DNA from 4 places in the Janthinobacterium sp. Bl 1 genome. Region 3 is predicted to be linked to each of the others. Evidence: predicted binding sites of a transcription regulator. Region 3 holds the regulator's gene; each other region holds the start of a gene.

Region 1 (5,630 bases), 850 kb from region 3:
CATCGAAGGGCACGACCATGCGGTTGGCGCGCGCTTGCGCCAGCGGCAGGATGGGCAGCGCCTTCTTGTTGGCGTGCTGCTCGCGGATGCGCGCGTAGTCGATTTCGATGTCTTCCACGTATTTGTCGCGCTGCTCGGGCGTCAAGAGCGACTGCGCCACGGACACGGAACGCGACGCGTCCGGCACGTAGATCACGGGGCCTTCGTAGTTGTGCGCGATTTTCACGGCCGTGTGGGCGCGGCTGGTGGTGGCGCCGCCGATCAGCAGGGGGATCTTGAGCATGCGGAAATGTTCGTCGCGCTGCATTTCCTTGGCGACATACGCCATTTCTTCCAGCGACGGCGTGATCAGGCCCGAGAGACCAATGATGTCCGCGTTTTCCACCTTGGCGCGGGCGAGGATTTCCGAGCACGGCACCATCACGCCCATGTTCACCACTTCGAAGTTATTGCACTGCAGAACGACGGTGACGATGTTCTTGCCGATGTCATGCACGTCGCCTTTCACGGTCGCCATGATGATCTTGCCTTTCGGCTTGGCGACGATGCCCGTGCGTTTTTCTTCCAGCAGCTTTTCTTCTTCGATAAACGGAATCAAATGGGCCACGGCCTGTTTCATCACGCGCGCCGATTTCACCACTTGCGGCAGGAACATCTTGCCTTGGCCAAACAGGTCGCCGACCACGTCCATGCCGGCCATCAAGGGGCCCTCGATCACGTGGATGGGGCGCCCGCCATTGTGCAGCAGTTCCTGGCGCGCCTCTTCCGTGTCTTCCACGATGAATTGCGTGATGCCGTGCACCAGCGCGTGCGACAGGCGCTCCTGCACCGTGCCTTCGCGCCAGGCCAGGGTTTGCGCTTCGGCCTTGCCGCCTGCCTTCAGGGTGCCGGCAAACTCGATCATGCGTTCGGTCGAATCTTCGCGGCGGTTCAGCACCACGTCTTCCACGCGCTCGCGCAGTTCCGGGTCCAGGTTGTCGTACACGCCGACCATGCCGGCGTTGACGATGCCCATGGTCATGCCCGCCTTGATCGCGTGGTACAGGAACACCGTATGGATGGCTTCGCGGGCTGGATCGTTGCCGCGGAAACTGAAGGACACGTTCGATACGCCGCCCGAGATCTTCGCGTACGGCAAGTTTTCCTTGATCCAGCGCGTGGCGTTGATGAAGTCGACGGCGTAATTGTTGTGCTCTTCGATACCTGTGGCGACGGCAAAGATGTTCGGATCGAAAATGATGTCTTCCGGCGGGAAGTCCAGCGCATCGATCAGCAGGTGGTAGGCGCGCGCGCAAATTTCGATCTTGCGCTCGAAGGTGTCGGCTTGCCCCTTTTCATCGAAAGCCATGACGATGACGGCCGCGCCGTAGCGGCGGCACAGTTTCGCCTGGCGCAGGAATTCCTCTTCGCCTTCCTTCATGGAAATCGAGTTGACGATGGCCTTGCCCTGCACGCATTTGAGGCCCGCCTCGATGACTGACCATTTCGACGAGTCGACCATGATGGGCACGCGCGAAATATCGGGTTCCGAGGCGATCAGGTTCAAAAAGCGCGTCATGGCGGCCAGCGAGTCGAGCATCGCTTCGTCCATGTTGATGTCGATCACTTGGGCGCCGTTTTCTACCTGCTGGCGCGCCACGGACAAAGCTTCGTCGTATTGCTCGTTCAGGATCATGCGCGCGAACGCCTTCGAGCCCGTGACGTTGGTGCGTTCGCCCACGTTGACGAACAGCGACGCGTCATTGACGACGAACGGTTCCAGGCCGGCAAGGCGCAAGTCGTGCGATGGGGCCGGCACGGTGCGCGGCGTGTTTTTCGACAGCAATTGCCCGATGGCGGCGATGTGCTCGGGCGTGGTGCCGCAGCAGCCGCCGGCCATGTTCAGGAAGCCCGCGTCGGCAAATTCACGCAGCAGGGCCGATGTGTCGGCTGGCAACTCGTCGAAGCCCGTATCGCTCATGGGGTTGGGCAAGCCCGCGTTCGGGTAGATGCACACGAAGGTGTCGGCGATCTTGGCCAGCTCTTCCGCGTACGGGCGCATCAGGGCGGCGCCCAGCGCGCAGTTCAGGCCGATCGTCAGCGGTTTCGCATGACGTACGGAATTCCAGAAGGCGGGCACGGTCTGGCCCGACAGGATGCGTCCCGAGGCGTCCGTGACGGTGCCCGAAATCATCAAAGGCAGGCGCACGACGGTCGGGTTTTGCTCGTAGAACAGGTCGATGGCGAACAGGGCCGCCTTGCAGTTCAAGGTGTCGAAAATGGTTTCCACCAGCAGCACGTCGGCGCCGCCTTCGACCAGACCCTGCGTCTGTTGCAGGTAGGCGGCCACCAGTTGATCGAAGGTGACGTTGCGCGCAGCCGGGTCGTTCACGTCGGGCGAGATCGACGCCGTCTTTGGCGTGGGCCCGAGGGCGCCGGCGACAAAGCGCGGCTTGTCCGGCGTGGAATACTTGTCGCAGGCGGCGCGCGCCAGCTTGGCCGCCTGCACGTTCATTTCATAGGCCAGGTGGGCCATGTGGTAATCGTCTTGCGCGATCGTCGTGGCGCCGAAGGTATTCGTTTCTATCAGGTCGGCGCCGGCCGCCAGGTAGCGCTCGTGGATTTCCTGGATGATGTGCGGCTGCGTCAGGGTCAGCAGTTCATTGTTGCCCTTGACGAACAGTTCGCGCGCGCCACTGTCGGCCGGCGCGGCGAAATCGATGAAGCGGCCGGCGGGACCGCCACGGTACGCTTCTTCATCGAGCTTGTACTGCTGGATGATCGTGCCCATGGCGCCGTCGAGGATCATGATCCGCTGCGCCAGAATGGCGCGCAAGGTGGCTTCGGTCGGGGACATGGCGGGGATCACGGTATCGTTCATTTCATGCTTTCAATAGGCAAACGGGCGGCGGCGCGGCGACAGGACTGTACGAGGCGGTTGCGGGTCAGCAGGATCAGCTGACGGAGTGTGCCGGCCGGGTAGGGCAGGCAGAAGGTGGCAATCGCCTGATTTCACCGGGTCTAAAATTATACGGCATCAGGCTGCTTTGGTTTTAAGCAAAAGCGGCCGTTCACCCCACGGCAGGCCTGCTTGCAACACATTGCAACACATCAGCTTGCGCAAAGCCTGCTTCTGAAAATTACATTCCTGAAAATCTTGCTCAAAACGTTAATTTTTGCATCAAAATTGGCAGGAAGATACGGCATCTAGGCTGTGGAAAAATTTCCACATTATTTGCGCCATCTCAGAATCTTTTTAATGAGTTGAATAGCAATAGCTGCCAAGGAAAATAATCTTGATTTAAGACAAGACAGAGTGACGCTAATAATTCCTAGAATAAAGCTTTCCAAGTAGATACTTTAACTATTATCAAAACCAATTGAATCAAAAGCATTAATAGTTGTCTTTGGGAATCGAATTAACCCATAATATGGGTTCTTCGAAATCACATTCTCACCAAAAGTCACCAATATGTCACATTTCTCCCGTGTCCTCCCCGGCATCGCGCTGCATCAACATGGTTGCCAGCCATGAAAAACCATCTGCTTGTAGCATTGTTTGTCGTGCTGGGCTTGTCCGCTTGCGGCGGGGGCGGCGGTGGCGGTGGTGACACGGTGGTGGCGACCACGTCGGGCAATCCCGCCGTGATTCCTGCCGTGACAGCTGTCTCGGCGGCGAATGTCGCCGTGGGCGGCAGCCTGGTGGTGACGGGTACGAATCTGAGCCGCGTGACGGCGTTCCAAGTGGGCGGCGTGAACGTTGCCGCCAGCGCCAGCAGCGACACCAGTGTGACCCTGGCCATGCCGGGCGTGCCAGTTACGGGCGCCTTGAGCGTGGTCAGCGCCAGCGGTACGGCGACCACCAGCTATAACGTGAACGTGTACCTGCCGCTGAGCGTGAGCAGTGTCGCGCCGGCAACGGGCGGCGTCGGCTCCAGCGTGACGATCGCGGGCGGCGGCATGGGCGCCGTGACGGCGGTGCAGTTCGGCAATGGCGCGGCGGCAACGCCGCAAAGCCAGACGGCCAGCAGCGTGACGGTGGTGGTGCCAACGGGCGCGGCGACAGGTGCGCTGACGGTGCGCGGTCCCTACAACGATGTGGCCAGCAGCGACACGTATACGGTCTTGGCAAACGTGGCAGTGACGTCGATCGCGTCGGCCGTCAACGGCGCGACCTTGTCGGTGACGCTGCAGGGCAGCAATCTCGACCAGGTCAGCTCGGCCACGGTGGGCAGTACGCCAGCCGTCATCGTCAGCGCCAGTGCCAGCCAGCTGGTGTTGTCCGCGCCAGCGTCGGCAACGGGCAGCGTGATGCTGTCGGCCGCTTCGCGCATCGCCGTGAATGCGGGCACGGTGTCGGCCTTTACCCTGGGCAGCATTGATTTCGCGCAGGTACTGAATCTGAATTCCAGCAATGCAGCCTTGCGCCTGACGCGCGGCAAGCCGGCCGCCGTGCGCGTGTCCGTGCTGGCCACGCAAACAGGCCAAGCCAGCCCGGCCGTGACCTTGAATGCGACGGCCGCCAATGGCAGCAACCTGGGCAGCATCACCATGAGCGGCCCGTCGGTCTTGCCGACGTCGAAAAGCGACTACAGTTTCAACGGCAATTTCAGTGCCGTCCTTCCAGCGGGCTGGATATTGCCCGGCGTGCGCGTGCGCGTGACGGCCGTGGGCAATGACGGCGTGCAAGTGAGCCAGGAAGCGGCGCCCGTGGTGGCCAGCCTGGCCAGGATCCGCCTGGTGCTCGTGCCCTTGAGCACCGATGATGGCGTGGCGCAACTGCCTGACGCCGAGGTGATCCGTGCCGCGCTGCTGCGCGTGTATCCGTATGCGGCGGAAAATATCAGCATCACCACGCGCGCTGCGCTGAGCATGCCTGGCAGCAGCACGGCCGACAGCTGGTGGAGCGATACCCTGGGCAAGCTGGAAAACCAGCGCGCGCTGGAAGACCGCGGTGCCTATTATTATGGTTTTGTGCCGAGAATGTCCTCGACGCGTGCCGCCGGCCTCGCCTACATCAACCGTCGCTGCAGCAGCAACGACTTCACGTCGGCCATCGGCCTGGACGCCAAGTTCAACAGCATTGCTTCCGTCGATCCGTTCGGCAATAGCTGGCCTGAATGGCTGACCACGCTTGTGCATGAGCTGGGCCACAACCACTCGCTGCAGCACGTTGCCTGCGGCGGTCCAGCCAACGCGGCCACCGACTACCCGTATGCGAATGGCGATCTGGGCCCGCAACCGTTGTACAACAGCAGCTATGCGGGCAGCATTGGCCAGTTGAGCAAGGCAGTCTATGGCAGCACGCCGATGAAAGACGTGATGAGCTATTGCAGCGGCGCCTGGTTCTCCGACTACAGCTATGTGCGCGTGCAGCAATTCCTGGAGAAACGCAGCACGCAGGTTACTGGCAGCAATGTGCTGGCCGCCAGCATGTCCGTGGCCGAGAATGGCTATCTGACGATTTCCGGCCGTATCACGCCAAACGGCGTAGCCTTGCGCCCAGCCGTTGCCTCGTCCACGCGTGTGGGCGCAGCGGCCAGCGGCAGCGGCCATGCTTATACCTTGCGCGTGTTGACGGCGCTGGGACAGACTATCGACTTGCCCTTCGATGGCGTCTCCCTGGCCGACCATGGCGGCAACGCCATGAG
Region 2 (5,630 bases), 1.3 Mb from region 3:
TGCTGGTGCTGTATGCGGCCCTGATGGGTTCGCAGGACGAGCGCACGCGCGAAGCGGGCTTGCTGCGCGCCTTGGGCGCCACGCGGCGCCAGCTGGCGCAGGCGCAGCTGATCGAGTTTTCCCTCGTCGGCGCGCTGGCCGGCTTGCTGGCGGCATCGGGCGCGGCCGCCATGGGCTGGGCCCTGGCCACGTACCAGTTCAAATTCGCCTGGAGCTTCGCACCCGGCGTGTGGGCGTTCGGCCTGCTGGCCGGCGCCTTGTGCGCGATCGCCGGCGGCTGGCTGGGCTTGCGCAACGTGCTCAAACATCCGCCGCTGCAAACCCTGCGTGAGGGCTAATCCAAAGCGCTGATGCTGTCGCCCGCGCCCGCGCCCGCGCGCAAAAACTGCGCATAGGACATGACCGGTTGCCCCAACTGGTGCGCCGGCACGTCGAACAGGGCCCAGAAATACGTCACGCTGCCCAGGCAGATGGTGGGCGCGGCGCAGTAGCGGAACCAGTTCTCGCCGATCTGCGCCGCGTACATGCCGTCGCTGTCGGCGTCGGAAAAGTAGGGAATCACGCGCATTTCCAGCAGCGCCAGCAGCAAGGATTCGGGCGCGTCGCTGTCGCGCGCCATTTCGTATTGCGTGTGCAGGCTGCGTTCCGTCTCGATGATCATCAGCTTGGCGTGGCCGTCGCGCGTGAAAAACAGGATGCCGCTGGGATTGGGAAAAATATAGTATTCGACAAAGCCATGGCGCTGGCACAGCTCGTGCACGACGGCGGCCAGCGCCTCGTCTTGCAGGAAACTGTAGTCGTGCAGCATCAGCAAGTCGCGCACGGTGTCCGTTTGTTGCAGGAAGAATTCGCGCTGCAGGGCATGGATTTCCTGTTCCAGGATGTCGAGCGCATCGTCGTCGCTTTTCTTGATGTAGCGGTCGATCAAGCCCCGGTTGAAGGCCGTCACGGCCACTTTTTCATCGGCCGCCCCTGTAAATAAAATCTTCTTGCACGGCAGGTCGCGCACGGCCTGGCAAAATTCCAGGCCATTCATCTGCGGCATCGAATAATCGACCACCAGCACGGAGGGCACGGCAAAGCGCTGCGCCTGGCCGCTGATGCGCCAGATGCGTTCGATGTCGAGCGCCACGTTGTACTGGTCGGGCGGCAGGTTTTGCGTGTCGAAGTTCACGTGCAGCGGCGTTTCGCCCGGTTGCGCGCTCTGGCGCAGCCAGTGCAGGGCGCTGCTGGTGTCGTGGAAAGTCTTGCGCGCCAGGCCGGGATCGAGCTGGAACGCCAGGCTTTTCAGGAAGGAATCGCTGTCGTCGATCAGTACGGTCAGGGTCGGATGGGTGTAGACGGGCAGTTGCATGCGTCACCTCGCGCGGTGGATGGATGGAAAACGGTTGTGCGTGGGCACGGGCAGGGGCTGGGGAAATTCCAGCACGAAGATGGCGTAGGCGCCTTCGCGCGCGACGCAGCGGATGCGCGCTTGCCAGGCTTGCATGATTTGCCGGCACAGGGCCAGGCCGATGCCGCTGCCGTTGTGCGAGGGATACGAATAGAAGCGGTCGAAGATCAGCGGCAGGCGGCTGGTGGCGATGCCGCAGCCCGTGTCGATGAACAGCAGGCGCGGCACGGGATGGGCGCCATCGATGATGATGCGCACGCGGCCCTTGCCGGCGCGGTGGATGCTTTTCAAGGCATTGCGCAGCAGGTTCAGCAGGATCACCACGCACAGCTCCGACTGGCCGGGAAACGTGAAATCGGCACGCACGTCGACCTTGACGATGTCGCGCTGGGCCGTGCTGGTAAACGGATAGCGGCGCAGCACGGCGGCCACGCTGTCGTGCATGGCCACCGCTTCGCTCGCTTCGAGCTTGCGGTTGACGGCGCTGGCGCTGAGCAGGAACAGATCGATCATGTGGTGCATATGGCGCACTTCGAACTGGATGCGCGCCAGCGCTTCCAGGCTGGCCGCGTCCGGCGGCTGGTCTTGCATGTTTTGCTGTAGCCCGCGCTGCAGTCCGCGCACGTTCGCCTCGACGCTGACGAGGGGCGTGCGCAATTCGTGCGCCACGCTGCCCAGGCCAGCCGCCAGTCCGGCCAGTTTCTCTTGCGCGCCCACGTTGCGCCCCACCTTGACCACGGACAGCACGGCAATCGTGAACCAGTGCACGGGCAATTGCTGCAAGACGCCGCCGCTGAGCAGGAAGGCGGGATCGCCGGCCACGGCAAACGTCAGGCAGGCCAGCAGGGTACCGCTCAGGTAGGCGAGTATGGCGATGCGCGTATCGAAGTGAAACAGCACGACCAGCGCCACCAGCAGCGAATGCGCCCACATGGTCGAGGCATGGTTCATCAGGAACATGTACGTGAAGAAAAACGGCAGTTCGAAGGTCAGCCCCAGGAACAGGTAGACGCTGAACCAGGTATTGCTGAAGCGGTCGGGCCATAGCGCGGGCAGGAACAGCAGCGCCGCGACGATGCGCAGCAGCGGCGATTCGTATTCCTGCGGAAAGAAATAATGCCACAGCGCGTAGTACAGCGGCATGCCCAGCGCTCCGATGAGCGCCAGCGTACGCACCTGGGCGCGCCGCACAGGCGTGTGTTCGATGGCGTCGTGGAAGTGCAGGAAAGGCTGGAGCAGCTTGCCTTGCCATCGTTTTCCGGAAGGGGACTGCGCATGCATCATGGTAAGGGGGCGTGTTTGTTGAAGCGTGTCAATGCAACATGATCGGCGGGTTCCCTCTGTATCAGCAGGATATCAGCATAACTGTTGAGTTGTATCAAACTCTTGCCCGATGGCTCGCGCATGTTGGACGCGGTAGTTCCCCCGCAACCAATCAGGAGTTCCTATGTTAAACGCCATTTCCCCTCTATCGTCCCGCGACGTCCACGCCGAACAACGGATGCCCGCCTTTGTGCGCGCGCGCATGGATGAACATTACGTCGAGCGCATCGAGAAGCTGCTTGGCGGCCAGCATTTGCATGAATGGCAGGCCATGCCGGCCAGTGCGGTCATGCTGGCAGGTAATGATTACCTGAACATCGCCGGCGAGGCGGCGCTGCTGGCGGCCCAGGCGCGCGTCTTGCAGGGCGGCGGCGCCATGCTGATGTCGTCCGTCTTCCTGCAGGAAGGCAGCCGCCAGCACCGCCTCGAACAAAAATTCGCGGACTATCTGGGCAGCGAAGCGTGCGTGCTGGCGCAATCGGGCTGGGCGGCCAACGTGGGCTTGCTGCAAAGCCTGGCCGGACCCGGCATCCCCGTGTACCTCGACATGCAGGCCCATGCTTCGCTGTGGGAGGGCGTGCAATCGGCGCAAGCTGTGCCTGTTGCTTTTCTGCACAACGATGGCGCCCACCTGCAGCGCCAGATCGACAAGCATGGTCCCGGCATCATCATCGTCGATGCGCTGTACAGCACGAATGGCAGCGTGGCGCCGGTGCTGGAGATGGTGGAAATCGCCGAGCGCAGCGGCAGCATGCTGATCGTCGACGAGTCGCACTCGCTGGGCACGCATGGCCCGCAAGGCGCGGGCCTGGTGGTGGAGCTGGGGCTGGCCGAGCGCGTGCATTTCCGCACGGCGTCGCTGGCCAAGGCGTTTGCGGGCCGGGCCGGGCTGATTACCTGTTCGGGCCGTTTCAAGGGATATTTTTTGTCCGCCTCGCGGCCCGCCATCTTCAGTTCCTGCCTGCTCGAACACGAGCTGGCGTGGTTCGATGCGGCGCTCGACTTCATCCGCGCCGCCGATGGCCGCCGCGCCGCGCTGCACCGCCACAGCGTGCAGTTGCGCCAGGGGCTGATGGATCTGGGCTACAACGTCAGCGACGGCACCGAGCAGATCATCGCGCTGGAAGCGGGCAGCGAACCCGATACCCTGATCCTGCGCAAGGCGCTGGAACGGCATGGCATCTACGGCGCCGTGTTCTGCGCGCCGGCCACGCCGAAAAACCGCTCGCTGGTGCGCCTGACCCTGAATGCGGGCTTGCGCGAGGACGAGTGCGCCAGGGTGCTGGACGCCTGCGCCGCCATCCGCGACGAGACGGGCATGGCGCGCTGGCCATCGACGCGGCGGTTGCGCAAGCTGGCGCTGGTGTAGACCTCAGACTTGGCCGGGCTGGTTGCCGGCAATGCCACTTAATAGCAGGGACAGGGGCGCCAGCTGTTCCGCGCTGGCATTACCCAGCAATTCCTGGCCCAGCGCCTGCGCCGTCGTATTCGCGTGCGCCAGCAACTCCAGTCCCGCGGCCGTGATGGCGGCGTAGCCGACGCGGGCATCGCGCGCATCGGCCTGGCGCGCCACCAGCCCGATTTTTTCCAGCGGCATCAGCGAGCGCGTGATGCCGGACGCCGTCAGCGCCAGGCGCTCGGCCAGGTCGATGCGGCGCAGGCGTCCGCCGGGCGCGCGTTGCAAGTGGTACAGCAATTGATAATCGCCAAAGCTCAAGCCATGCAGATTGCCCAAGGTGCTGTCGAAGCGGCGCACAAGCATGGCCTGGGCCCGCGCCAGGCGCAGGCAAAAGTCCAGCGCGCTGCCGCCGTCCGGCGGCGGGGGAGTGAGATCGGTCATGTCATCCTTTTCATTTGCTGCATGGTGCGTAGTGCGTGAGTGCGCAAGTGTAAAGCATGGCCGCTCAATAGCGTGATTGCCCCTGTTCCTGCAACTGCGCCTGGTGCAGTGCCAGCAGGGCGTCCAGTTCGGCGTCCGCATCGAAACCGGGATCGGCTGATGGCTTGACGGTGTCGATGATGTCGAAGCGGAAAGCTGCCTCGCCATCGTGCCGCCAGTCCGCCTGCAGGCGCGTATTGCGGTGCGAGCCCAGCGCGAGTTCGAAACGGTGGCGGTTCAGCGCGCCGGGCGCGTTGCGGCTGCGTTCGAGCAGGGTGCGGCCGCTGGGCAGGTGGCGCAGCGCGATGATGCCCAGTGCGGGCGCTTGTTGCCGATAAGCTGCTTTCAAGGCAGCTTGCTGTGTTTTATCCATGCTGCGGTTTCCTCAAGCTTGGGTGACGTGGTCGGTGCTTGCGATGCGGGCAATATCGGTGAGCAGGGCGGCGGCGATGGCGGCGGCCAGCAGCAGGGCGCCGCCGGCGCAGAACAGTTCGCCCACGCTCAGGTGGCGCAGCAGCGCGCCCGTGGCCGCCGCCGACAGCGGTGCCAGTCCCAGGAAGATACCCATGAACAGCGCCATCGCCCGGCCCAGCATGGCGGGCGCCACGCGCCGTTGTATCCAGGTAAAGATGGCCACCTGCACATAGCCGCCCAGCAATCCCGTGACGGCCAGCAAGGCCGCGCCTTGCCAGGCTGTATCGATTTGTCCCAGCGCCATCAACAGGATGGCGACGATGGCATCGACGGCCAGCAGGGTGGCGCCGAAGCGGCCACGCAGCCAGGCGCCGCCCAGGCTGGACGCCAGCATGCCGGCCAGGGTGCCGGCGCCGTGCGCGCCCATCAGCAAACCGAGCGCCGGGGCGCCGTGCAGGCGCTCGCTGGCCAGTACGGGCAGGGCCACTTGCAGCGGACCCATGACGAAGAAGGCCACCACGGCCCAGTAGGCATAGCAGCTGCGCAAGGCCATGTCGCGCCACACCATGGCCAGGCCGGCCGCCATGTCGCGCCACATGCCCTGCGCCGCGGCGGCCGCTG
Region 3 (5,630 bases):
TCTTGATCTACACTTCCATCCTGGCCCTGATCATCATCGCCGTATGTACCTCGCTGGCCCTGCGCACGCCCCTGAAAATGGACGTGATCCGCGACCGCGGTTCGATGGGACGCGAAGTGGAAGACGGCATGATCGAAAACGTCTACCGCCTGCAGATCATGAACACGTCCGAGCAAAGCCAGCATTTCAAGATCAGCGCTTCCGGCTTGCCGGGCCTGACCTTGCTGACGCGCGAAGAAGTGACCTTGCAGCCGACGGAAACGCTGGGCTGGCCGATCCGCCTGCGCGTGCCGCACGGCGTGGGCGAGAAGGGCTCGAACAAGATTGCGATCGAATTGCAATCGCTGGACGACCCGTCGCTGCATGTGCGTGAAAGCGCGGTCTTCATCGTGCCGCGTTAATGCAGGAAGGCCGGTCCCCGCATGGGGGCTGGCCGTTTACACAGGAGAAATACCATGTCCGACAGTCTGAAACTGCAGCCTCCCGTTGCACCGTGGTACAAGCATCGCTGGCCATGGCTGCTGATGATCGGTCCCGGCCTGTCCGTGGTCGTCGGCAGCTTCATGGGCTATATCGCCTTTACGCAGCCCGACGCGCTGGTGGTGGGCGACTATTACAAACAGGGCAAGGCGATCAACCAGGATTTGAAGCGCGACACGATCGCCAGCGACCTGGCCATGGATACGAGCCTGGCGTACGACGTGGCGTCAGCGCGCCTGAGCGGTTCCGTGCACAGCTTCGGCAAGGCCTACCAGGGACCGCTGCAGCTGCACCTGGCGCATGCGACCCTGCCGGAAAAGGATATCAAGCTGCTGGTGCAGCCCGATGCGGCCGGCAATTTCTCGGTGCCCCTGCCGATGCTCGAACGCAGCCGCTGGCAAGTGCTGGTGGAAAACGACAAACGCGAGTGGCGCCTGTCCGGCATCTGGACCTGGCCCGTGCAACGCAGCATCGCGCTGCATGCGGATGAAGAGTTATAAGCCTTACTTGCAGACGTCCGTGCCTGCCGTAATGGCTTTCAGCTTGGCTGGTTGCAATATTTCGATCTCGCGGTTCGACACCCGCAGCCAGCCTTCCTTCTTGAATTTCGACAATAAACGGCTGACGCTCTCGATGGTCAGGCCCAGGTAGTTGCCGATTTCCTCGCGCGACATGCGCAGCTGGAATTTGCTGCTCGAATAGCCGCGCGCCTCATAGCGCGACGCCAGGTTGACGATGAAGGCGGCAAAGCGCTGCGTCGCCTGCATATTGCCCAGCAACAGCATCACGCTTTGCTCGCGCGTGATTTCCTGGCTCATCATGCGGTGGAAATGACGGAGCAGGGTCGGCATATTGCCCAACAATTGCTCCAGGCTGGAAAACGGAATTTCACACACTTCGCTGTCTTCCAGCGCCACCGCATTACAGTGGTGGCGGTCGGCGCTGATGGCGTCCATGCCCAGCAGTTCGCCGGCCATCTGGAAACCCGTCACCTGCTCTTCGCCGCCCGGATTGATCTGGTATGTCTTGAAGTGCCCCAGGCGGATCGCGTACAGGTTCTGGAACGAGTCGCCGATGCGGAACAGCGAGGCGCCGCGCACGATCTTGCGGCGGCGGCCGATGATCTGGTCCAGCCTGTCCATGTCGCCCATATCGAGGCCCATCGGCAGGCACAATTGATGCATGCTGCAGGTCGAGCATCGCGCACGCAACGCTTCCACGGTCACTGTGGGCAAGGTTGGAGTGATTAGCGCTTCAGTCATGTCGGTACCTTTTAGAAAATGCAACAACAAGTTTACTGCATACCGGGTTGCCGTGTGCCAATTTCACCGCAATTTCGCTGAATAAACGACGTTCCGACTTTAATTATATGGCAACATCGTCAAAAGCCCATGCGGGTAGGGGCATTTGTGCGGCGGCGCTTGCCAAGCTGGGGTATTGATAGGAAAATTCCTGACAGCATTATCTGCCGCCTGTGCCGCCCGGTACTGAAAAGGAAATCATGAAGCCTCTCGGCATCAAAGCAAAAGTCGCGCTGGCCACCAGCCTGACCTCGATCGCCATGATCGCGCTGGTCACCATGATACAGGTGCAGCACATGCGCGACGACTTCACCCGAGTACTGCTGAGCCAGCAGTCATCCCTGATCAGCCGCACCGCTGCCGAGCTCGACGACAAGCTGGGCATGCTGCTGCAGATCGTCACCCTGACGGCCAGGCAGCAGCCGCCGGAACTGATGGCCCAGCCGGCCCAATTGCGCCAATACTATTCGCGCCGTTCGATGCTGGTGCTGTTCGACGACGTGCTGGTGCTCGACGCGCATGGCGCCGTCGTGGCCGACATGCCGGAAGTGGCGGGGCGCACCGGCATCAACGTCGCCGAGCGCGAGTATTTCCAGACCGTGCTGCGCACGCGCCAGCCCATGATCACCGAACCGATGCTCGGCAAGTCGAGCGGCATGCCCATCGTGCAGATGGTGGCGCCCGTGCTGGCCGCCGATGGCCAGGTGGCCGGCGTGGTGATCGGCGTGCTGCGCCTGTACAAGGACAATCTGCTGGGGCGTCTGCGCTCGGAAAAGATCGGCAAGAGCGGCTATTACTTCATCCTCACGCGCGGCGCCGTGCCGCGCTACGTGCTGCATCCCGATACCAGCCGTTTGCTGCAGCCGCGCCAGCCGAGCGCCAACCTGACGACGACCCAACTGCTGAAGGAAGATGGCGAAGGCAGCATGGTCAGCACGAATAGCCGCGGCATCAAGGCCGTCAACAGCTTCAAGCGCCTGAAATCGGTGAACTGGCTGCTGGCCACCTCGCTGCCCGTCGCGGATGCCTTCGAACCGTTCGATGGCGTGCTGTACCGGCTGGTGCTGTGGAGCATCCTCGCTTCGCTGCTGGCCGCCGCCGTGCTGGGCTGGGTCACCGTGCGCCTGCTGTCGCCGCTGGTGCGCCTGCGCAACACCCTGCTGGCCCTGCGCACCAGCGGCAGCCGTTTCACCCCCGTGCCGGTGCAGCAGCGCGACGAGATCGGCGAACTGACGGAAGCGTTCAACGGCCTGATGAGCGAGCGCGACCGCCTGCAGCAGGAACTCGAATCGCGCGCGGCGGAACTGGAGCAGGAACGCGACCGGGCCGAGGCCGCCAACCGCGCGAAAAGCGATTTCGTGGCCAACATGAGCCATGAAATCCGCACGCCCCTCAATGCCGTGCTGGGCATGGTGTATTTGCTGGGTAATACCAAGCTTGATACGGAACAGCGCAAGTATCTGACCATGGTGCGCGTGGCGGGCCAGTCGCTGCTGGGCATCCTCAACGACGTGCTCGACTATTCGAAGATCGAGGCACGCCGCATGGAACTGTCGCCCGTCGAATTCGACCTCGACGAAGTCATGAATACCCTGGCCACGACGATGACGATGAATGCGGGCGAAAAGGAACTGGAACTGGCCATCGCCGTCGAGCCCGACGTGCCGCGGCGCCTCTTGGGCGACGCGCAGCGCCTGCAGCAAATCCTCGTCAACCTGGCCGGCAACGCCATCAAGTTCACGGAGAGCGGCGAAGTGGTGGTGGCCGTCAGCCTGGCCGAGAGCAAGAGCGAGAGCGGCCGCGCCTGGCTGCGCTTCGAAGTGCGCGACACGGGCATCGGCATGACGGAACTGCAGCAACAGCAACTGTTTGCCGCATTTTCACAGGGCGACCAGAGCATCACGCGGCGCTTCGGCGGCACGGGCCTGGGCCTGGCCATCAGCAAGCAGCTGATCCACATGATGGGCGGCGACATCGCCGTCGCCAGCAGCGAAGGCAAGGGCAGCCGCTTCTGGTTCAACGTGCCGTTCGAGATGCTGGCGCAGCCGGCCGAAACTCGGCGCACGCCGGCCCTGGGCCAGCTGCGCCTGCTGGTGGCCGATGATAACCGCACCACGCGCGAACTGATCGTCAAGCTGATCGAGGCATGGGGCTGGCTGGCCGACGAAGTCGATTCCGGCTTTGCCGCCATCGAACTGTACCGCGAACGCCTGGCGCAGCAGCAGCCGTACGACGTGGTGCTGGCCGACTGGCACATGCCCGTGATGGACGGCCTGGCCACGGCCAAGGCCATCCGCCAGGCGGCCAGCGGCCAGCGCCAGCCCATCGTGGTGATGGTCAACGCCTTCGCCCGCAACCACCTCGAGGAAATCTCCAGCGCGGCCGAGGCCGACGTCGTGCTGATGAAGCCGATCACGGGATCGAGCCTGTTCGATGCCCTGCATCAGGCGCTGATCACGAAGAACGACGGCGGCGAGCAGCGCATCCTGCACCAGCCGCTGGGCACGGAACTGGCCGGCGTGCATTTCCTGCTGGTGGAAGACAATCATTTGAACCAGGCCGTGGCGCGCGGCATCCTCGAACACATGGGCGCCACCCTCGACGTGGTGGGCGACGGCTTGCAAGCCGTGGAACGGCTGCGCACGGAAGCGCTGCGCTACGACATCGTGCTGATGGACATGCAGATGCCCGTCATGGACGGTTTCAGCGCCACCCACATCATCCGCACGGAACTGCGCCTGAGCCTGCCCGTGATCGCCATGACGGCCGGCGTGCTGGCGTCCGAGCGCGAGCGCTGCATGACGGCCGGCATCAGCGACTTCATCGCCAAGCCCGTGGTGGTGGAAGAGATGATGGAAGTCATCCTGCGCCACCTGCCCAAACGCCCGCAAGTGCAGACGGCCGAGCCGGTGCGCGTCGCCGATGAAGAGGTGTTTTCCATGGCGCCGCTGATGCGCGTGATGGGACGCGACGCGAAGGGGCGCGGCGTGCTGCGGCGCATGGTCGAAGACGCGCTGAACAAGGGCATGACGCCCGTGCGCGACGCGGAAACGGCCTTGCAGGCGGGCCGTCACAGCGACGTGGCGCGCATCCTGCACAGCGTGCGCGGCTCCGTCGGCACCCTGGGCACGAAACGCCTGATCCGCGCCGCGTTCGCCACCGAGGAAGCGATCGACGCCGGTCGCCTGGACGAAGTCCCAGGCCTGCTGGCGCACACGGCGCAGGAGCTGGAACTGGCGCTGGCGGCGGCGGCGGATTGGTTGTCGCGGTTGAAGGATTAGGCCTGCAACGTAAAGCTGGGGTCAGACCCGCCGGGTCTGACCCCGGAACTTTGCTCAGCGCCGCCGTTTACGCCGGTACACCGAGGATCACACTAGATGCTTTAAACATCGCCGTCACGCTGCCGCCAAGTTCGATACCCAGGTCCGTGCTGCTCTGATTGGTGATGATGGCGGCGATCGTGCCGCCGCGCGGCAAGTCCAGCACCACTTCCGTGTTGACGGCGCCCGTCTGCACGCGCGTGACCGTGCCGGCCAGCTGGTTGCGCGCGGAAAAACGCGCGCCTTCGCTGTCGGCCACGAGGATGATGGACGAAGCCTTGATCAGCGCAAACGCTTCGGCGCCAGGCACCAGGCCCAGGCTTGCACTGCTGCCCTGCGTGACGATGGCCACGATGTGCTGGCCGCCCGGCAATTCCAGGGTGACTTCGTCGTTGACGGCACCCTGTTTCAGTTCGGCCACCTTGCCCAGGAATTGATTGCGCGCCGTCGTTTTCATGGCCATTCTCCGTATGAGTAAAAGATCGTCGGCGATGCCTTCGGCCTGGCTGCCCAGCTGGCGCAGGTAGCG
Region 4 (5,630 bases), 3.1 Mb from region 3:
GGAAGCGGCCTTCGAGCTGGGCCAGATGCTGCGCGCGGCTACCCCCGGCCAGGCGTGGCTGTGGTACCGGCAAGCGGCCCAGCAAGGCCATGCGAAGGCGGCCCTGATGCTGGGCTTGCTGGCGGCGAATGGCGAAGGCGTGCCCAAAGATCCTCGTGAAGCCGCCCACTGGCTGGCCAGGTCAAGCGAGCTGGGCAATCCGCACGCCATGTTTTTGCTGTACAACGCCTACCGCGAAGGCCGCGGCGTACCGCGCGACCTGGCCAAGGGCCATGCGCTGCTGGAAGAAGCGGCCCACCACGAATATCCGCCCGCCATCCAGGAACTGGCCATGACGGTGCAGGCGGACGACGCGCTGCGCGCCGGCCACCTGATGAAGGAAGCGACGGAGCACCGGCATAACAACTGGAACAAGTTTTAAAAACTGGGCAAAAGGCCAGTGGCGTGATCGTAACCTGCCTTTATATACTTGCAACTTGCAAGCGTGCGGGAGCGGCGGCTATTCAGCGCTTATGATGCAAGGACCCCGCCTGAGCTTGCTCGGGCGGCGCGGCAAGCCATCCCGCATAAAAAAGTTTACACTGGTTTGCATTTTAGAAATTTTACTCTGGACCAGCCCCGGTGAGTGTTCATTCAACCCAGCCAGTGTTTGAGTAGCGCCGGTGCGTCCATTGCTCTGCCTAGCCATGAAAGAAAGAGTCCAATGAAAAAGCTGACCACCGCCTTTGGCGCGCCTGTCGTCGACAACCAGAACATCCAGACGGCCGGTCCGCGCGGCCCCGCCCTGCTGCAAGATGTGTGGTTCCTGGAAAAGCTGGCCCACTTCGACCGCGAAGTCATCCCCGAGCGCCGCATGCATGCCAAGGGTTCCGGCGCGTACGGCACGTTTACCGTCACGCACGACATCACGCGCTACACGCGGGCAAAAATCTTTGGCGAAGTGGGCAAGAAAACGCCGATGTTCGCGCGCTTTTCCACGGTGGCCGGCGAACGGGGCGCGGCGGACGCGGAACGCGATATCCGCGGATTCGCCCTGAAGTTCTACACGGAAGAAGGCAACTGGGACCTGGTCGGCAACAACACGCCCGTCTTCTTCATGCGCGACCCCTTGAAATTTCCCGATCTGAATCACGCCATCAAGCGTGACCCACGCACTGGCTTGCGCAGCGCCAACAGCAACTGGGACTTCTGGACTTCGCTGCCCGAAGCTCTGCATCAGGTCACGGTCGTGATGAGCGACCGTGGCTTGCCGCGCAGCTTCCGCCACATGCACGGCTTCGGCAGCCATACTTTCAGCTTCCTGAATGCGCAAAACGAGCGTTTCTGGGTCAAGTTCACCTTGAAAACCCAACAAGGGATTCAAAACCTGACGGATGCGGAAGCGGAAGAACTGGTCGGCAAGGACCGCGAAAGCTCGCACCGCGACCTGTACGAAAGCATCGAAAACAAGGATTTCCCCCGCTGGACCCTGTACGTGCAGATCATGCCGGAAAAAGAGGCAGGCACGTATCACCTCAATCCGTTCGACCTGTCGAAAGTATGGCCGCATGGCGACTATCCGCTGATCGAAGTGGGCGTGCTGGAACTGAACCGCAATGCCGACAACCACTTTGCGGAAGTGGAACAGGCGGCCTTCAACCCGGCCAACGTGGTGCCTGGCATCAGCTTTTCGCCGGACAAGATGCTGCAAGGCCGCTTGTTCTCGTATGGCGACGCGCAACGCTACCGCCTTGGCGTCAATCACAGCCATATCCCTGTCAACGCGCCTAAATGCCCGTTCCACAGCTACCATCGCGACGGCCAGATGCGCGTCGACGGCAACATGGGCGGCACCCTGGGCTATGAACCGAACAGCGAGCAGGAATGGGCCGAGCAGCCCGACTTCCGCGAGCCGCCATTGAGCATCGAAGGCGCGGCCGACCATTGGAACCACCGCGTTGACGAGGATTACTATTCGCAGCCGCGCGCCCTGTTCCGCCTGATGACCGCGGCGCAGCAGCAAGCCTTGTTCGACAACACGGCGCGCGCCATCTCGGGCGCGTCGGAGCAAGTCAAACAACGCCACATCGGCAACTGCACCCTGTGCGACCCCGCCTATGGCGCGGGCGTGGCCGAAGCGATCGGCCGCCTGAGCAAGTAAGGCAAGCTGAAAGACTGCATGGAAGACCTGGCAACAGGCCTTCCGCCGCAGCGATCCGCCACGGCAAGGTGCCGAGGCCCACTTGCTGTCTACCAGCGCTGGATATCGATCTGGCCCGTGATGCTCGTTTCCACCGGATAACCCTCGACCTGCGACGGCACGCGCCGCTTGACGGACGAGTCGCGCAGATACACGACGAGCGCATCCTTGCCCACGGCTGTCTGCCCCACGCTGACGCCTTCCACGCCGTCGATGGCCATCAGCGCCCGCTCGTTGCGCCGCTTTGCCGCTTCCAGCCGGCCCTGGGGCGCGGCAGGAGCATATTGCCCCATGCCCTGTCCAGGCGTCTCATCCGGCAAATACGGCATGGCGGCGTCCTCGAAGACGCCATACGGCGATTGTGCGAATTTACTGTTTGACATGGCACACCCTCCTGATGCCTTCCATGATACACCCGGCCATCGGGCGCCGCAGCGCCGTTCGCCGGGCACATGGCGGCTGCCGCTCATACCATCATCATCGTGCAAAAAACAGCCTTATACAAGGACGAGGCGGCGCAACACCAGCGCCGCGCCGTCCCCTCGAGCGTTCAAGTGTACAAATTGATGTCGAGCGCCACCACCACCCGCCGCATCTGGTTGGCAAAGGTGATGTTATTGCCGCCAGCAAACAGCAGGCCGACGGGATTGCGCTGCTGGTTCCAGGTCCAGATGGACGAGCCGGAATCGCCGCCCGCGCTGAACGCCCCGCTCACGCCCGTGATGGCGATCTGGTCCTGGAACAGCGCGATCCTGCCTCCGCCGTAATTGACGTTGATGGTGGCGCCCAGGCCCGTGATGCGGCCTTGCGTCAATTGCGTCGTGCGGCCCGACTTGCCGACCATCATGCCCAGCGCGGGCGCCACCAGCGCATTGCTGATGCGGAAGTACGCAGGCACGCCGCCGCTCAGATAGACCAGTTCGGGACGCACCCTGTCTGGCCAGGCCCAGCCGGTGGCGCAATCGACGAAATTGACGCCGCCGCTGAAATTGATGGGCACGAAACGTTCGAGCACGGCCACCTGGTCTTGCGGGCAGCGGCCGCCGTCGATGGGGCCAGGCTGCACGATGCAGTCGTTGAACACGCCGCCGTTGGAATTGGCCAGCACGTGATTATTGCTAAGAATCATCAAGCGGCTGTTGCGCGGCGCGCTGCGCCCGACGGCCAGGCAGCCGATGGTGCCGGCCGTGATGCGGAAATGCCCGACCGACACGCCGCCCGGCGCCGGGCGCAAGCGGAAACGGTGCGGCTGAGCGTCGATCACGCCCGTGACGACGATATTGACGGGCACCCTGTCGCTGGACACGGCGCGCACGCCCATGGCGCCCACGATGGCGGCCTTGGCGCGGTCGACGGAAGTGGGTTCGGCCACGTACAGGGTCAGGGCCGGCAAGCCCGGCTCGCCGGACGAGCTGTCGCTGGCGCCCTCGCCCAGGCCGATGGACACGCCCTGGATATTGCCGCCGTCGCTGAAGGCATCGGCCGCGCGCACGCCGGCCGCCTGGGAGATGGACTGGCGCATGCCGTCTTCGATGCTGCGCTTGATTTCCAGCAATTCCATGCTGACGCCGCTCAAGGCGTCGGGCATGTCCGAGACGGACGCGCTCTCGATCGTATTGTCGTCTTCGCCGGGGACGGCAAATTGGCCGACGGCCTCTTCATCGTCCGCGCTTTGTCCCCTGCCGCTGCCGCCAGGCGGGGCGCTGAAACCATTCTCGTTGCCGATCATCATGCTCTCCTCGTGGGTCGTTCCGAAACACCAGTGTGGGCTGGCTGCGCAGGCCGGTATTGATCTGGATTGAATCGCGCTGACACGCGGCTGCCTTGGCCCAACGGGGGCAGCAAGGATAAAAATAGTTCCCTCGTCAAGGTTGAGCGAGATCAGGCGTGCGGGCAGAGGCGGCGCCGTATACTTGGCTGGCAGGCTGGAATTGGGCCTGCTCCACGGCAGCAACGGTATGGATGGGGGAACAATGACGAGCCCTGGTATGACACGCCAATCCGACGACGCGCCTGCGGACCAACATGCCGGTTTTATGCACGGCATGGCGGCCTGGGCGGAAAAACACCGCATCAGTCCCTGGCGCGGCAGTTTTGCCGACTTCATCGAGCAGATCCTGCCCGGCCGCGCGGCCCTGTTGACACGCAGCGCGCACCAGTACCTGTGGGACATGATGCGCTGGAACGGCCAGACGGACGATGCCGGACGTTTCCGCTGCCGCCTGTTCGACGACGAGCTGTTCGGCATCGACGAGGCGATCGACCGGGTCGCCGCCTATTTCAAGGCGGCCGCCGCCGGCTCGGAAGTGGGCCGGCGCATGCTGCTGTTGCTGGGCCCGCCGTCGGGCGGCAAGTCGACCATGGTGATCCTGCTCAAGCGGGGGCTGGAAGAATACAGCCACAGCAGCGAAGGCGCGCTGTACGGCATCGCCGGCTGCCCCGTGCACGAATCGCCGCTGCATCTGGTGCCGCACAGCATGCGCGCCGACTTTCGCGCCAGCTATGGTGCCGAGCTGCACGGCGAACTGTGTCCCCATTGCCGCGCACGCCTGGAAGAACAGTACGCGGGCGATTTCCTGCGCATGCCCGTCGAGCGCATCCACCTGTCCGAGGCGGGCCGCTGCGGCATCGGCACGTATGCGCCGCACGATCCCACCACGGCCGACTTGGCCGACCTCGTCGGTTCCGTCGACCTGTCGAAAGTGGCGCAGTACGGCGACGAAGGCGATCCGCGCGCCTGGTCGTGGTCCGGCGCCGTGTATGCGGCCAGCCGCGGCATGCTGGAAATGATCGAGATCCTCAAGGTCAAGCGGGAATTCCTCTATTTACTACTAACCCTGACGCAGGAAAAGAATGTCAAGGTGTCGCGCTTTCCCCTGATTTACCTCGACGAGACCATCCTCGCGCACACGAACCTGGCCGAATTTCGCAAATTCCTGCAAGAAAGCGAAAACGAGGCCTTGCTCGACCGCATGGTCATCGTGCAAGTGCCGTACACGCTCAATTACCGCGAAGAAGCGCGCATTTACCGCAAGCTGATCCAGGCGGCCGCGCCCGCCTTCCGCGATGTGCACCTCGATCCGCACGTGCTGCATGCGGCGGCCGTGTTTGCCATCCTCAGCCGCTTGCCCGAGGGCGAAGACAAGGAGGCCGAGCTGGTCAAGAAACTGCGCGTGTATGCCGACGAAGACGTCGACGACTTGCAGCATGCCGATATCCGCCGCGTGCGCGAGCGCGACAAGGCGCCCGACGAAGGCCTGTCGGGCGTGTCGCCCCGTTTCGTCATCAATGCCCTGTCGCACGCCATCATTTCCGCCCAGCGCAACAGCCTGTCCACCATGGACGTGCTGCTGGCCCTGAAAGATGGCATCGAAAGCGATGCGCGCATCGAACCGCGGCGCAAGCGCAAGTGGGTCGATTACCTGGTGCTCACGCGCAAGGATTTTTATAA

Evidence for each region. The regulator FNR, encoded in region 3, switches genes on or off when oxygen is low (the NO sensors DNR and NnrR bind a similar motif). The targets are predictions, from matches to a motif close to TTGATNNNNATCAA.
Region 1: the regulator FNR is predicted to act here: its motif matches at 3,276-3,289, upstream of AC4BCN_RS05120 (IPT/TIG domain-containing protein).
Region 2: the regulator FNR is predicted to act here: its motif matches at 2,762-2,775, upstream of cqsA (alpha-hydroxyketone-type quorum-sensing autoinducer synthase).
Region 4: the regulator FNR is predicted to act here: its motif matches at 3,968-3,981, upstream of AC4BCN_RS15325 (serine protein kinase).

The regions. Positions count from the first base shown of each region.
Region 1 covers NZ_CM177086.1:1,122,966-1,128,595, forward strand. Annotated here, with positions in the region: gene metH (methionine synthase) at 1-2,860, opposite strand, end outside; gene AC4BCN_RS05120 (IPT/TIG domain-containing protein) at 3,511-5,630, shown strand, end outside.
Region 2 covers NZ_CM177086.1:5,271,280-5,276,909, reverse strand. Annotated here, with positions in the region: gene AC4BCN_RS23805 (ABC transporter permease) at 1-338, shown strand, start outside; gene AC4BCN_RS23800 (response regulator) at 335-1,354, opposite strand; gene AC4BCN_RS23795 (sensor histidine kinase) at 1,358-2,677, opposite strand; gene cqsA (alpha-hydroxyketone-type quorum-sensing autoinducer synthase) at 2,841-4,085, shown strand; gene AC4BCN_RS23785 (MarR family winged helix-turn-helix transcriptional regulator) at 4,089-4,556, opposite strand; gene AC4BCN_RS23780 (GIY-YIG nuclease family protein) at 4,621-4,968, opposite strand; gene AC4BCN_RS23775 (MFS transporter) at 4,981-5,630, opposite strand, start outside.
Region 3 covers NZ_CM177086.1:275,796-281,425, forward strand. Annotated here, with positions in the region: gene ccoG (cytochrome c oxidase accessory protein CcoG) at 1-401, shown strand, start outside; gene AC4BCN_RS01185 (FixH family protein) at 456-980, shown strand; gene fnr (fumarate/nitrate reduction transcriptional regulator Fnr) at 984-1,742, opposite strand; gene AC4BCN_RS01195 (response regulator) at 1,982-5,062, shown strand; gene AC4BCN_RS01200 (TOBE domain-containing protein) at 5,130-5,630, opposite strand, start outside.
Region 4 covers NZ_CM177086.1:3,454,734-3,460,363, reverse strand. Annotated here, with positions in the region: gene AC4BCN_RS15345 (tetratricopeptide repeat protein) at 1-421, shown strand, start outside; gene AC4BCN_RS15340 (catalase) at 704-2,140, shown strand; gene AC4BCN_RS15335 (hypothetical protein) at 2,230-2,562, opposite strand; gene AC4BCN_RS15330 (chymotrypsin family serine protease) at 2,730-3,911, opposite strand; gene AC4BCN_RS15325 (serine protein kinase) at 4,168-5,630, shown strand, end outside.